Pelosinus fermentans DSM 17108: one gene and its partner. The protein of the gene in region 1 interacts with the protein of each later gene in a pairwise test. Links are inferred from orthologs where the notes say so. Each region holds a gene or a part of one and is shown in the gene's direction. Other genes may lie near its edges.

Evidence for each region.
Region 2: the proteins of mreB (region 1) and ftsZ interact in binary tests that used the Escherichia coli proteins (3 or more experiments, as listed by UniProt). The link is inferred for Pelosinus fermentans DSM 17108 from one-to-one orthologs.

What each region holds. Positions count from the first base shown.
Region 1 is NZ_AKVN02000001.1:784,426-790,497, forward strand. What follows is about bases 1,568-4,453. They hold mreB (rod shape-determining protein), read left to right. Parts: upstream 1,568-2,439; coding sequence 2,440-3,468; downstream 3,469-4,453. Other genes in these bases: FR7_RS03565 (M23 family metallopeptidase), read left to right, coding at 1,568-1,867; spoIIID (sporulation transcriptional regulator SpoIIID), read left to right, coding at 2,021-2,287; flgF (flagellar basal-body rod protein FlgF), read left to right, coding at 3,516-4,259; flgG (flagellar basal-body rod protein FlgG), read left to right, coding at 4,447-4,453. In the rest of the region: spoIID (stage II sporulation protein D), read left to right, coding at 93-1,085; more of FR7_RS03565, read left to right, coding at 1,142-1,567; more of flgG, read left to right, coding at 4,454-5,235; flagellar basal body P-ring formation chaperone FlgA, read left to right, coding at 5,245-6,072. UniProt on the Escherichia coli protein: Forms membrane-associated dynamic filaments that are essential for cell shape determination. Acts by regulating cell wall synthesis and cell elongation, and thus cell shape.
Region 2 is NZ_AKVN02000001.1:2,338,606-2,342,660, forward strand. Bases 1,218-3,995 are described here. They hold ftsZ (cell division protein FtsZ), read left to right. Parts: upstream 1,218-1,972; coding sequence 1,973-3,019; downstream 3,020-3,995. Other genes in these bases: ftsA (cell division protein FtsA), read left to right, coding at 1,218-1,945; spoIIGA (sigma-E processing peptidase SpoIIGA), read left to right, coding at 3,288-3,995. Outside these bases: FR7_RS10620 (DUF881 domain-containing protein), read left to right, coding at 1-208; FR7_RS10625 (small basic family protein), read left to right, coding at 208-537; more of ftsA, read left to right, coding at 749-1,217; more of spoIIGA, read left to right, coding at 3,996-4,055. UniProt on the Escherichia coli protein: Essential cell division protein that forms a contractile ring structure (Z ring) at the future cell division site. The regulation of the ring assembly controls the timing and the location of cell division.

The sequences.
Region 1 (6,072 bases):
GAAGGATGCGTTAATGATTTGGTTCCCAGTCATACTTACCCCAGGCTTGGCATAGGATGTAGTACTTATGTAGAGCAAGAGGAGGGGCATGTGTGAAGAAGGTACTAGCATGGACGGTTTTGTTGGTGCTGGTGTTGGTGATTGTTATTCCGATTCTAGTGATAGGCGGTTTTCATGGAGAGCCAAGGCAGGGTGGGAGTGCTAAAATGGCAAAAGGCGATCATATCATCATCAAAGTTTATTTTCATGAACAGCAGAAAATTGTTGAAATGAAGTTAGAAGACTATTTAAAAGGTGTAGTAGCGGCAGAAATGCCTGCTGAATTTGAACTGGAAGCTTTGAAAGCCCAGGCAGTGGCAGCGCGGACGTATGCTGTGAAGAATATGACAGCCTTTGGGGGCAGCGGTCTGGCAGAACAGCCTGGCGCTGATGTGAGTACCGATTACAAGCAAAGTCAGGCATGGGCAAATGAAGAGACGCTAAAGAAACGATGGGGGAGTAACTATACAAAATTCTGGAACAAAATTAGCAAGGCAGTTGAGGAAACAAGTGGTGAAGTTGCTACTTATAATGGGGAATTCATTCAGGCAGTATATCATTCAACCAGTGGGGAAAGGACAGCAAGTGCAAAAGAAGTATGGGGGTTTGACTATCCTTACTTGCAAAGTATACCCTGTACATGGGATCAAAAATCTCCCCGATATTATGATAAAAAAGAATTTTCTTTTGCGCAGGTGGAACAACTATTAGGCCCAGAAACGCAAGTCGTAGCTGCCATGCAAAATAATAGCAGTGGAGCTATGGCTATTTTGAATACCACGGAGTCTGGGCGAGTTGGTCAAATTCGCATTGGCAGCAAAGTATTGTCTGGAGCAGAGGTGAGGGAAAAGCTGGATTTGCGCTCTAATAATTTTAATGTAGAGCTAAAAGATAATAAGATCGTTGTCAATACAATCGGTTATGGGCATGGTGTGGGTTTGTGCCAATATGGAGCCAATGGCATGGCGAAAGAAGGCATGGATTATCGGCAGATTATTACGAAATACTATACTGGCGTGGCTCTTAAGAATATAAACGCCTACTAAATAGAAGACTGTTTAAAAACATTTTTTATCGGACATACTGAGTATGAGGTGATAGTATGTCAAAATTAAAAATTCCTGCCTTAGCTTTTATCACGCTGCATTTAAAAAAAATAAATACAAGTTTATACAGACGACGTTTTTATCGAGAGCAGATCCCCTTTAAAAGCCTGTATACTGGTGCATGTTTGTTAATGCTGGCAAGTGTACTAGTAGCATCTGTGTTTATAACGATACATAAGAAAGAGCAGAATATTGTTGTCATACCCCAGCAGGATCAGGAAGAACAAGTTTCTGCTCCTGCTGGGGTATTGATCGTAGACGAGAAAGCAGCTTTACCTCAAGAAGCAGCTTCGGCATCTGCGCCAGTGGCAAAAGTCCAGCCTTCTGCAGAGGATTCAGGGCGCTTTCTAGGAGTAAAAGGTGAGATAAAAGTAAAGTTCGGCTGGTATTTACATCCATTGTATAACGATTGGCGTTATCATACAGGAATTGATGTAATGGGACATAAGGGGCAGAGCGTATCGGCCATACAGAATGGGCAGGTAACTGAAATATACCAGGATGCAAATAGCGGATTAACCGTAGTGGTAAAACATAAGGATTATCAAGTGTACTATGGATCTCTTTTGAAGGCTGCCGTTGAGAAAGGAGACTTTATTCAGGCAGGACAAGAAATAGGAAAAATGGGCAGCTGTGATGCCGAACCGTATGATCATCTACATTTAGCAATCAAAGAAAATGATGACTATGCAGATCCTTTACTGATAATAAACAAAGACTGATTCTTATGCGCGTAATAGGATGCCACTTTCTAGATCAGTTCGTAAATAACAAGCTAATAAAAAAGTAGCCTTTAAAAAGCACAGTAGTGCTTTTTTTTATTTTGTCCGCATATATATATGTTAGCAAAGCAAGGGTGAGGGGGCAGAAAGGTTATGAAGGATTATATCCGTAAAAGGGTATTGGACATTTGTCAGCACATTTTGGAGAGCAAGCATACGGTGCGGCAATCAGCCATAGTGTTTGGGGTAAGTAAAAGTACGGTGCATAAGGATATGATAGAAAGATTGCCGCTCGTGAATAAAAAAATGGCAAACCGTGTAAGGGTGATATTAGAACAAAATAAGGCGGAACGTCATATCCGCGGTGGAGAAGCCACGCGAAAAAAATATAAGGAAGCGGGAGAAAATAGCAAAAAATAAAGGATTTTTTTTATTCATGTAGAATGGAAGCAAGTGAAACTATTTTTTAAGGCGTTAATTAACCACAAAGGCAATGGCTGTAGTTTCGTAGTCTTTGTGGTTTAAATAAAAACTAAAGAATGGACAAGTAGGAGTAGGAGAGGGGATTATTCATGTTTGGAATGTCAATGGACATTGGTGTAGATCTAGGGACTGCCAACGTTTTGGTGTACATAAAAGGTAAAGGGATTGTATTGCGGGAGCCATCAGTAGTGGCGATCGATCGTGATTCCAATACAGTATTGGCCGTAGGAGAAGAGGCACGACGAATGCTTGGACGAACTCCCGGCAACATTATTGCTATTCGGCCACTGCGAGAGGGCGTTATTGCAGATTATGATACAACGGAAACCATGCTGCGTCATTTTATCAGCAAAGTGGTTCCCAAGAACTTCTTTTTTAAACCTCGTATCATGGTTTGCATACCTTCCGGTGTCACAACAGTTGAAAAACGGGCAGTCTTAGAGGCTGCAGTGCAGGCTGGTGCTAAAAAGACTTATTTGATTGAAGAACCCTTAGCTGCAGCTCTTGGTGCAGGATTGGATATTTCAGAACCATTTGGTTCTATGGTGGTTGATATTGGCGGGGGTACGACGGATGTAGCAGTATTAAGTTTGGGCGGTATTGTAGTGAGTGAATCACTAAGGGTTGGCGGAGATAAGTTCGATGAGGCTTTAGTGCGTTATGTGAAACGCGAATATAACGTGATGATTGGTGAGCGTACTGCGGAACAGATCAAAGTGACGATTGGCACAGCATTGGTCTCGGGTCGTAATGAAAGTATGGAAATTCGCGGGCGGGATTTAGTTTCTGGCTTGCCGAAAACGTTACGCATTACATCAGCTGAAACCTTTGAAGCATTAAATGAGTCTGTGTCCTTGATTGTTCAACGGGTGAAAACGGTACTGGAAATCACTCCTCCTGAATTGTCATCAGACATTATGGATCGGGGCATTGTCATGACTGGCGGTGGTTCGATGCTTTATGGTTTGGACAAGCTGATTCAGCAAGAGACTGGTATTCCTACCTATTTAGCAGAAGATCCCCTTTCCTGCGTGGCATTAGGTACAGGAAAAGCCTTGGATTCTTTAGGTTCTCTAGAAGATAGTCTGACAACATTAAAAAGAGGCAGTATCGCCTAGTCAAGGGATGTCCGTAAAATTTTTGAGAAGGAAAAAGGAGTGATTACATGATTCGCGGTTTATATACAGCTGCTTCTGGTATGCTGGCAGAGGCAGAACGTATTGATGTTACCTCCAATAATTTAGCAAATGCGAATACTGCTGGATTTAAAAAGGATGTAGCTGTTACTAAAGATTTTGCTAACATTTTAATTACTCGTGTTAATGATGGTGATGAGGCCCCTGCTATTGGCCGTATGGGGACGGGAGTTATAGTGGATGAAGTGGCAACGACCTATACTGGCGGCTCCATAAGAACGACGGGGAATGCCTTTGACTTAGCAATTGAAGGAAGAGGTTTTTTTGCAGTGCAAACTCCTCAGGGCTTGCGATATACACGCAACGGCACGTTTGCAAAAAGCATACGAAACCAATTAGTTACAAGTGACGGATATCAGGTGTTAGGCGAAAATGGTCCGATTGTGATCGATGGCAACAAAATGTCGGTTGACGGAAATGGACGTGTGATAGTTGATAATGAGGTAGTAGGACAGCTAAGAATGGAAGAATTTGCCGATGAAAAACAGCTTTCCAAGGAAGGGTCGAGTCTATTTGCTGCAGCCCAAGGTGCACAAGTACAGCCGGCAGCTGGTAGTGTAATACAAGGAGCTTTAGAAATGTCTAACGTGAATGTTGTTGGAGAAATGGTGAATTTGATTACTAATTATCGTTCCTATGAAATAAATGCTAAAGTAGTACGTTCTCATGATGATTTATTGGGAAAGGCTGCCAATGATATCGCAAAACTATAAAACTTTATTTTTTATTTAAGATTTTGCTCTATTGTGGCGATATTATAAGTAGGATTAGTTAAGATCCTGCTGTTATAATTTAGTATACATATGTGGAATTAACGTTTAATGTTTTAGGAATTAAGTTTGATAGCGGGTAAGGTTTTTTAGCAATATATTTCATGTGATTAGGGAGGATTTTTAGACTATGATGAGATCATTATGGACTGCTGCGTCAGGAATGGTTGCCCAACAGGCGAACATTGATGTGGTTTCCAATAATTTGGCAAATGTCAATACGACAGGATTCAAAAAAAGCCGTACAGATTTTGAGGATCTAATGTATCAGACTATGCGACAGTCAGGAACGGCCACTGGTGCAGATACAATGCTGCCTACAGGGATTCAATTAGGCAGTGGTGTTCGTCAGGTAGCTACTCAAAAAATTTATACAGAAGGTAGTTTTCAATCAACAGGAAACGAATTGGATATGGCGATTGAAGGGGATGGTTTCTTTCAAATTACTATGTCTGATGGTACGATTAATTACACTCGTGATGGTGCGTTTAAACGAGACGATCAGGGACGAATTGTTACTTCAGAAGGGTACCCTCTGGAGCCTGCCATTACCATTCCTGAAAATTCCTCCAATCTTGCTGTATCATCTGATGGCCGCGTATCAGTCATACTAGCAGGTGAAACTGAGGCGCAGGAATTAGGACAGCTGCAATTGGTCAAATTTGTAAATCCGGCAGGTTTAGATAGTGTTGGTCATAATTTACTAAAGGAAACTGCAGCTTCAGGTACTCCGGTTGCCAGTGATCCTGGAATAGATGGAACAGGCACCGTTATACAAAAATATTTAGAAATGTCTAATGTTCAGATTGTGGATGAGATGGTGAATATGATTGTAGCGCAAAGAGCTTATGAAATCAATTCCAAAGCCATTACGACATCTGATGAAATGCTTGAACAAGCTGCTAACTTGAAACGTTAGGTGAAAGTAATGAGTAAGAAGGTATGTCTGCTTATCTTATTCCAAATTTGCGTATTGATCACTTCAGCTTTTGCTGAGGGCACCCGGGTTGTCATTGATGAGCAGGTTAGAGTGAATGGTGCAGCCATCAGCCTTGGGCAAGTCGCTAAGATCAGCGGGGATGATGAAAAAATCAATCAAGAACTGCGTCAGCTAAAAATTGGTGATGCACCTGCCCCGGGCAGCAGTTTTGTATTAACCAAAGAAATCATTACTATGCGATTAGCAGCAGCGGGTATCGATTTAGCAAGTGTTATGTGGAGCATTCCTGATCGTGTGACTGTGATTGGCGATTCGCAGGTTATAAGTGCGCAAACATTGATTGATAAAGGAATCAATGCGATTCGGGATCAAGTGGGACCTAATGTTAAATATGATGATTTACATATATTTTATGTTGGACGTGAACAAGAGGTAACAGCACCTGTAGGGACTGTTGCGCTGGCTGCTTCTTTGCCTTATGGAATTCGTTATAATACTCCGACTACTATAATAATTTCTGTAAGTGTGGATGGACAAGCTGTTACCAAAGTAAGTCTGAGATTTAAGGTGAATTTATATCGTCAGGTAACGGTGGCAGCCCGTCAAGTGAATGCTCGTGAGATCTTTACTGAAGATGATTTGCGGTATGAACGGATGGATACAGGACAAATTGCAGCGGGTTTTATTACTGATAAGAATAAGATACTTGGATTAATGGCCAGACGATTAATAACTCCGGGTATGGTGATAAGCGATTCCATGGTAAATAAGCCTGTAATTGTTAAACGGGGTAATATGGTAACTCTAACTGCTTTT
Region 2 (4,055 bases), 1.6 Mb from region 1 along the record:
ACGCTATTCGCCACCATATGAAATATTGGTGATTGGTGAACCGCAAACCTTAGAAAATTCCCTTAAGATGAGAGGCGGAGTAATAGAGACATTGCAATTTTGGGGGATTCAAGTCAGTCTGAAAAAACAAGATGTAGTAGATGTTCCTGCATATAAAGGCGCATTTCGCTTTGAATATGCCAAGCCAATAAAGGATGGTGGTAAATAGTGGCTTTACCATTGGTTGGACTTATTATTGGTATTAGTTTAGGTGTTTTTTTCCCTCTTACTATACCTGTTGAATATGCAAAATTCATGTCAGTTGCTTTATTAGCTTCTTTGGACTCTGTATTTGGCGGATTACGGGCTGGAGCGGAAGAAAAATTTGATAATACTGTATTTATTACAGGTTTTTTTACAAATGCATTAATGGCTGCTGGATTAGTGTACATTGGTGAAGGTTTGGGTATTGATTTATATTATGTTGCACTATTAGCTTTTGGTTTACGGATATTCCAGAACTTAGCAATCATTCGACGCTATTTTTTAAGGAAATAATAAGGAGTTAGAATCGTTAGAGCTTCTGAAGACTTGGCCTACGCCAAGTCTTTTTTAAATATAAAAGGATAATCAAGGTGCTAATTTGCTATAATGAGACTTTTAAAAAATATTAGTAGGATAATTGTCTCTTTATTACAATAAAAAAAGGAAATTTAGTATTTATGTTGAAATAGGAGTATGGTGTAGAATACTTCAAACGAGGTTAGCCATGGATAGCAAAAATATCTTAGGAATTGATATCGGTACAAGTAATATTAAAATATTTGTTGGAAAAATTGGTCTAGATGGACATGTAACAATCGCTGGTAGCGGCCAAATGACAACAAATGGCTTTGCAAAAGGTGTAATTTCCAATTGTAATCTATTGGTTAAGTCTATTGAACAAGCTGTTGACTGTGCAGTAATGGCTACTGATCTTTCTGTTAAGGATGCTTATATCGGCATTGGCGGTATGGAACTTAATGCAGTAAATAGTATTGGCAGCATTGCTCCTTCAGCTCCAAGTAGCATTACAATAGATGACGTGAATCGTGTGTATCGAGCTGCAGCATTGGTTGCTATTCCTGATGATCATGAAGTGTTACATGTATTGCCACAGAAGATTTTTGTTGATAAACAAAGAAAAAATGGATTGCCACTACAGGAAAAAGGTTCTCACTTAGAAGTGGAGGCTCATGTTGTAAGTATACCTAAAATGACACTCAATGATCTGGTCAGAGAAATTGAAACGTTAGGTATACATGTTGTTAGTGTAATTGCTAATGCTGTTGCTGTTACAGAAGCTATAATTCCAGTGCCTGCTAAAAACTTTTTAGTGATAGATATAGGAGCGGGGAGTACAGAGTTAATCTTGTACCAAGAGGGGCATATCGATTTCACTACAGCGTTACCTCTAGGTGGAAATTATATTACAAGTGATATTATGCGAGGATTAGCTATTTCCTGGGAACATGCTGAGGAGATTAAGAAATATTATGCAAAGCTAAATAAACAACTACAGGGGCAGGAGATCATTTTAGATTGTAACGCGTATGGTACTACAGACAAGCATGTTTCTTATGACTTTTTATATAAAATTGTTGAGAGTCGTATCTGTGAACTTGTTTATTTAATGCATGAGCATAGTAAAATATTTTTGGCAGAAAATAAAATTGAAAAGATTTTTCTTACTGGTGGTTGTGGGGCTATGTCTGGTTTTGTTCAGAGCATAGAAGCAACCTTTGGTATACCGGTTCAAGTTGTCATTCATCAAGAACTGCCTTTAGAATATCGTTCTCCTGAAAATGCAGCTTGTTATGGGATATTAAAATATGCAGGAAAGAATTTGCCAAAACCCCAAGTTATTCTAGAGAGTAATCCTTGGCGGTCATTGATGAGTAAGTGTAGAAATTTTTTAAAAAACTAAATCTTGTGACTATAAGGGGGAAATTCCATGCTTGAATTAGATATGGATTTAGATCAATTTGCTGCAATTAAAGTAATTGGTGTTGGCGGTGGTGGAAATAATGCTGTAAATCGGATGATTGCTGCTGGTCTACATGGCGTAGAATTTATAACAGTAAATACAGATGCACAAGCATTAATGCATTCTCAGGCAGCTTATCGAATACAAATTGGCGAAAAACTTACCAAAGGACTTGGAGCAGGTGCCAATCCGGACATTGGTGAAAAAGCTGCTCAAGAAAGTCGTGAAGAAATTATAAAGGCATTGCGTGGTGCTGATATGGTTTTTGTAACTGCAGGAATGGGAGGCGGTACGGGTACTGGTGCAGCTCCTGTTGTTGCTGAGTGTGCTAAAGAGGTAGGGGCATTAACGGTTGGTGTTGTCACGAAACCCTTTTCTTTTGAAGGTCGGAGACGTCAGGCGCAAGCTGAAAGTGGAACCGCAAAGTTGAAAGAAAAAGTAGATACTCTGATTACCATACCGAATGATCGCTTATTGCAAGTCGCTGATAAGCGTACTTCTATGATCGATGCTTTTCGCATTGCTGATGATGTATTACGACAAGGGGTACAAGGGATTTCGGATCTAATTGCTGTACCAGGGCTTATTAATTTGGATTTTGCAGATGTGAAGACCATTATGACTGATACGGGTTCAGCCCTAATGGGGATTGGATATGGTTCAGGCGATAATCGAGCAGTAGCTGCAGCTGAAGCGGCAATAAAGAGTCCTTTGCTAGAAACTTCGATTGAAGGCGCCAGGGGAGTTCTTTTGAATATTACAGGAGGGCCGAGTTTAGGTTTACTAGAGGTAAATGAGGCTGCTGCGATTATTTCTGATGCAGTTGATCCTGAAGCAAATATTATTTTTGGCGCAGTCATTGATGAAAATTTTCAGGATGAAGTTCGTGTAACTGTAATTGCTACAGGGTTTGACGGTAAGCCTCTTAGTGTAGTAAAAGGAAAATTGGAGAGTACAACGATAGAACCTTTTAAAGTACGTGATTTAGATATACCAACATGGATGAGACGTTAATATTAACCTCTTCTCTTATGTTAATGCGAGAATATAAATGAATAATGTAATAAAAAAAGCATGCAAAATTAAATTTTGTATGCTTTTTTGTTTAGGATTAAAAAAATAAGCAGCAATTGATGCAACAAATAAGTTGGAAGAAAAAACCATATTTCTACAAAAAAATAAAGATCACCTTGTTATAATAAGAATAACTTATGCAATGAAACAATAGATTATTATTAAAATGTATATTGCTGTTACGTTTATGATGATAGGAAGGTTATTGATGTATATCTATGCTGATGTGCTTTTTATTATTAATATAATGATGAATAGTATGATTCTAATGTTAACGGCTTGGACGGTAGGGGCTACATATAAATTTTGGCGGATAGTATTAGCAGCTGCAGTAGGGGGTTGCTACGTCTTAATCGGTATGCTGCCTAGTATGGAGTTCTGTCATACCGCTATCGCTAAATTAGTAATGTCATGCCTGCTGATTTATATAGCGTTTGGCTATACATCTAAACGCAGATCATTTTTATTGTTAGCATCTTTTTATGTTGTATCCTTTATTTTAGGTGGTTCTATTGTTGGATGGGTTTATTTCTGGCAAGTGAATCATTATTCTCATACGCTGATCAGAATTCTTACAACTTTATCCTGGGAAAATGTATTATGGGGAAGTTGTTTAGGATCTATTTTGATTGTTACTATCATACGGCGTATGTTATCGAGTACAACTCGGCAGCAAAGTCTATATCAAGTGAAAATTGAATATAATGGGCAGGTGGTTGAGTTAACAGCCATGCTTGATACAGGTAACAGTTTATATACTACAATAGGCCATAAACCAGTGGTTTTAGTTAGTCAATATGTTATAGCGTCAATTTTAAGTGAGGATGTGGTAACTTTTTTACAAGAAAATGTACCAGAAATGTGGTTGGTGAACTTATCCCAGTGTACTGATGAAAAATGGCTATCACGTACACAAATAATTCCTTACCATGGCATTGGAAGCCGCAGTATGTTGCTCGCTTTTAGAGCTGATGCC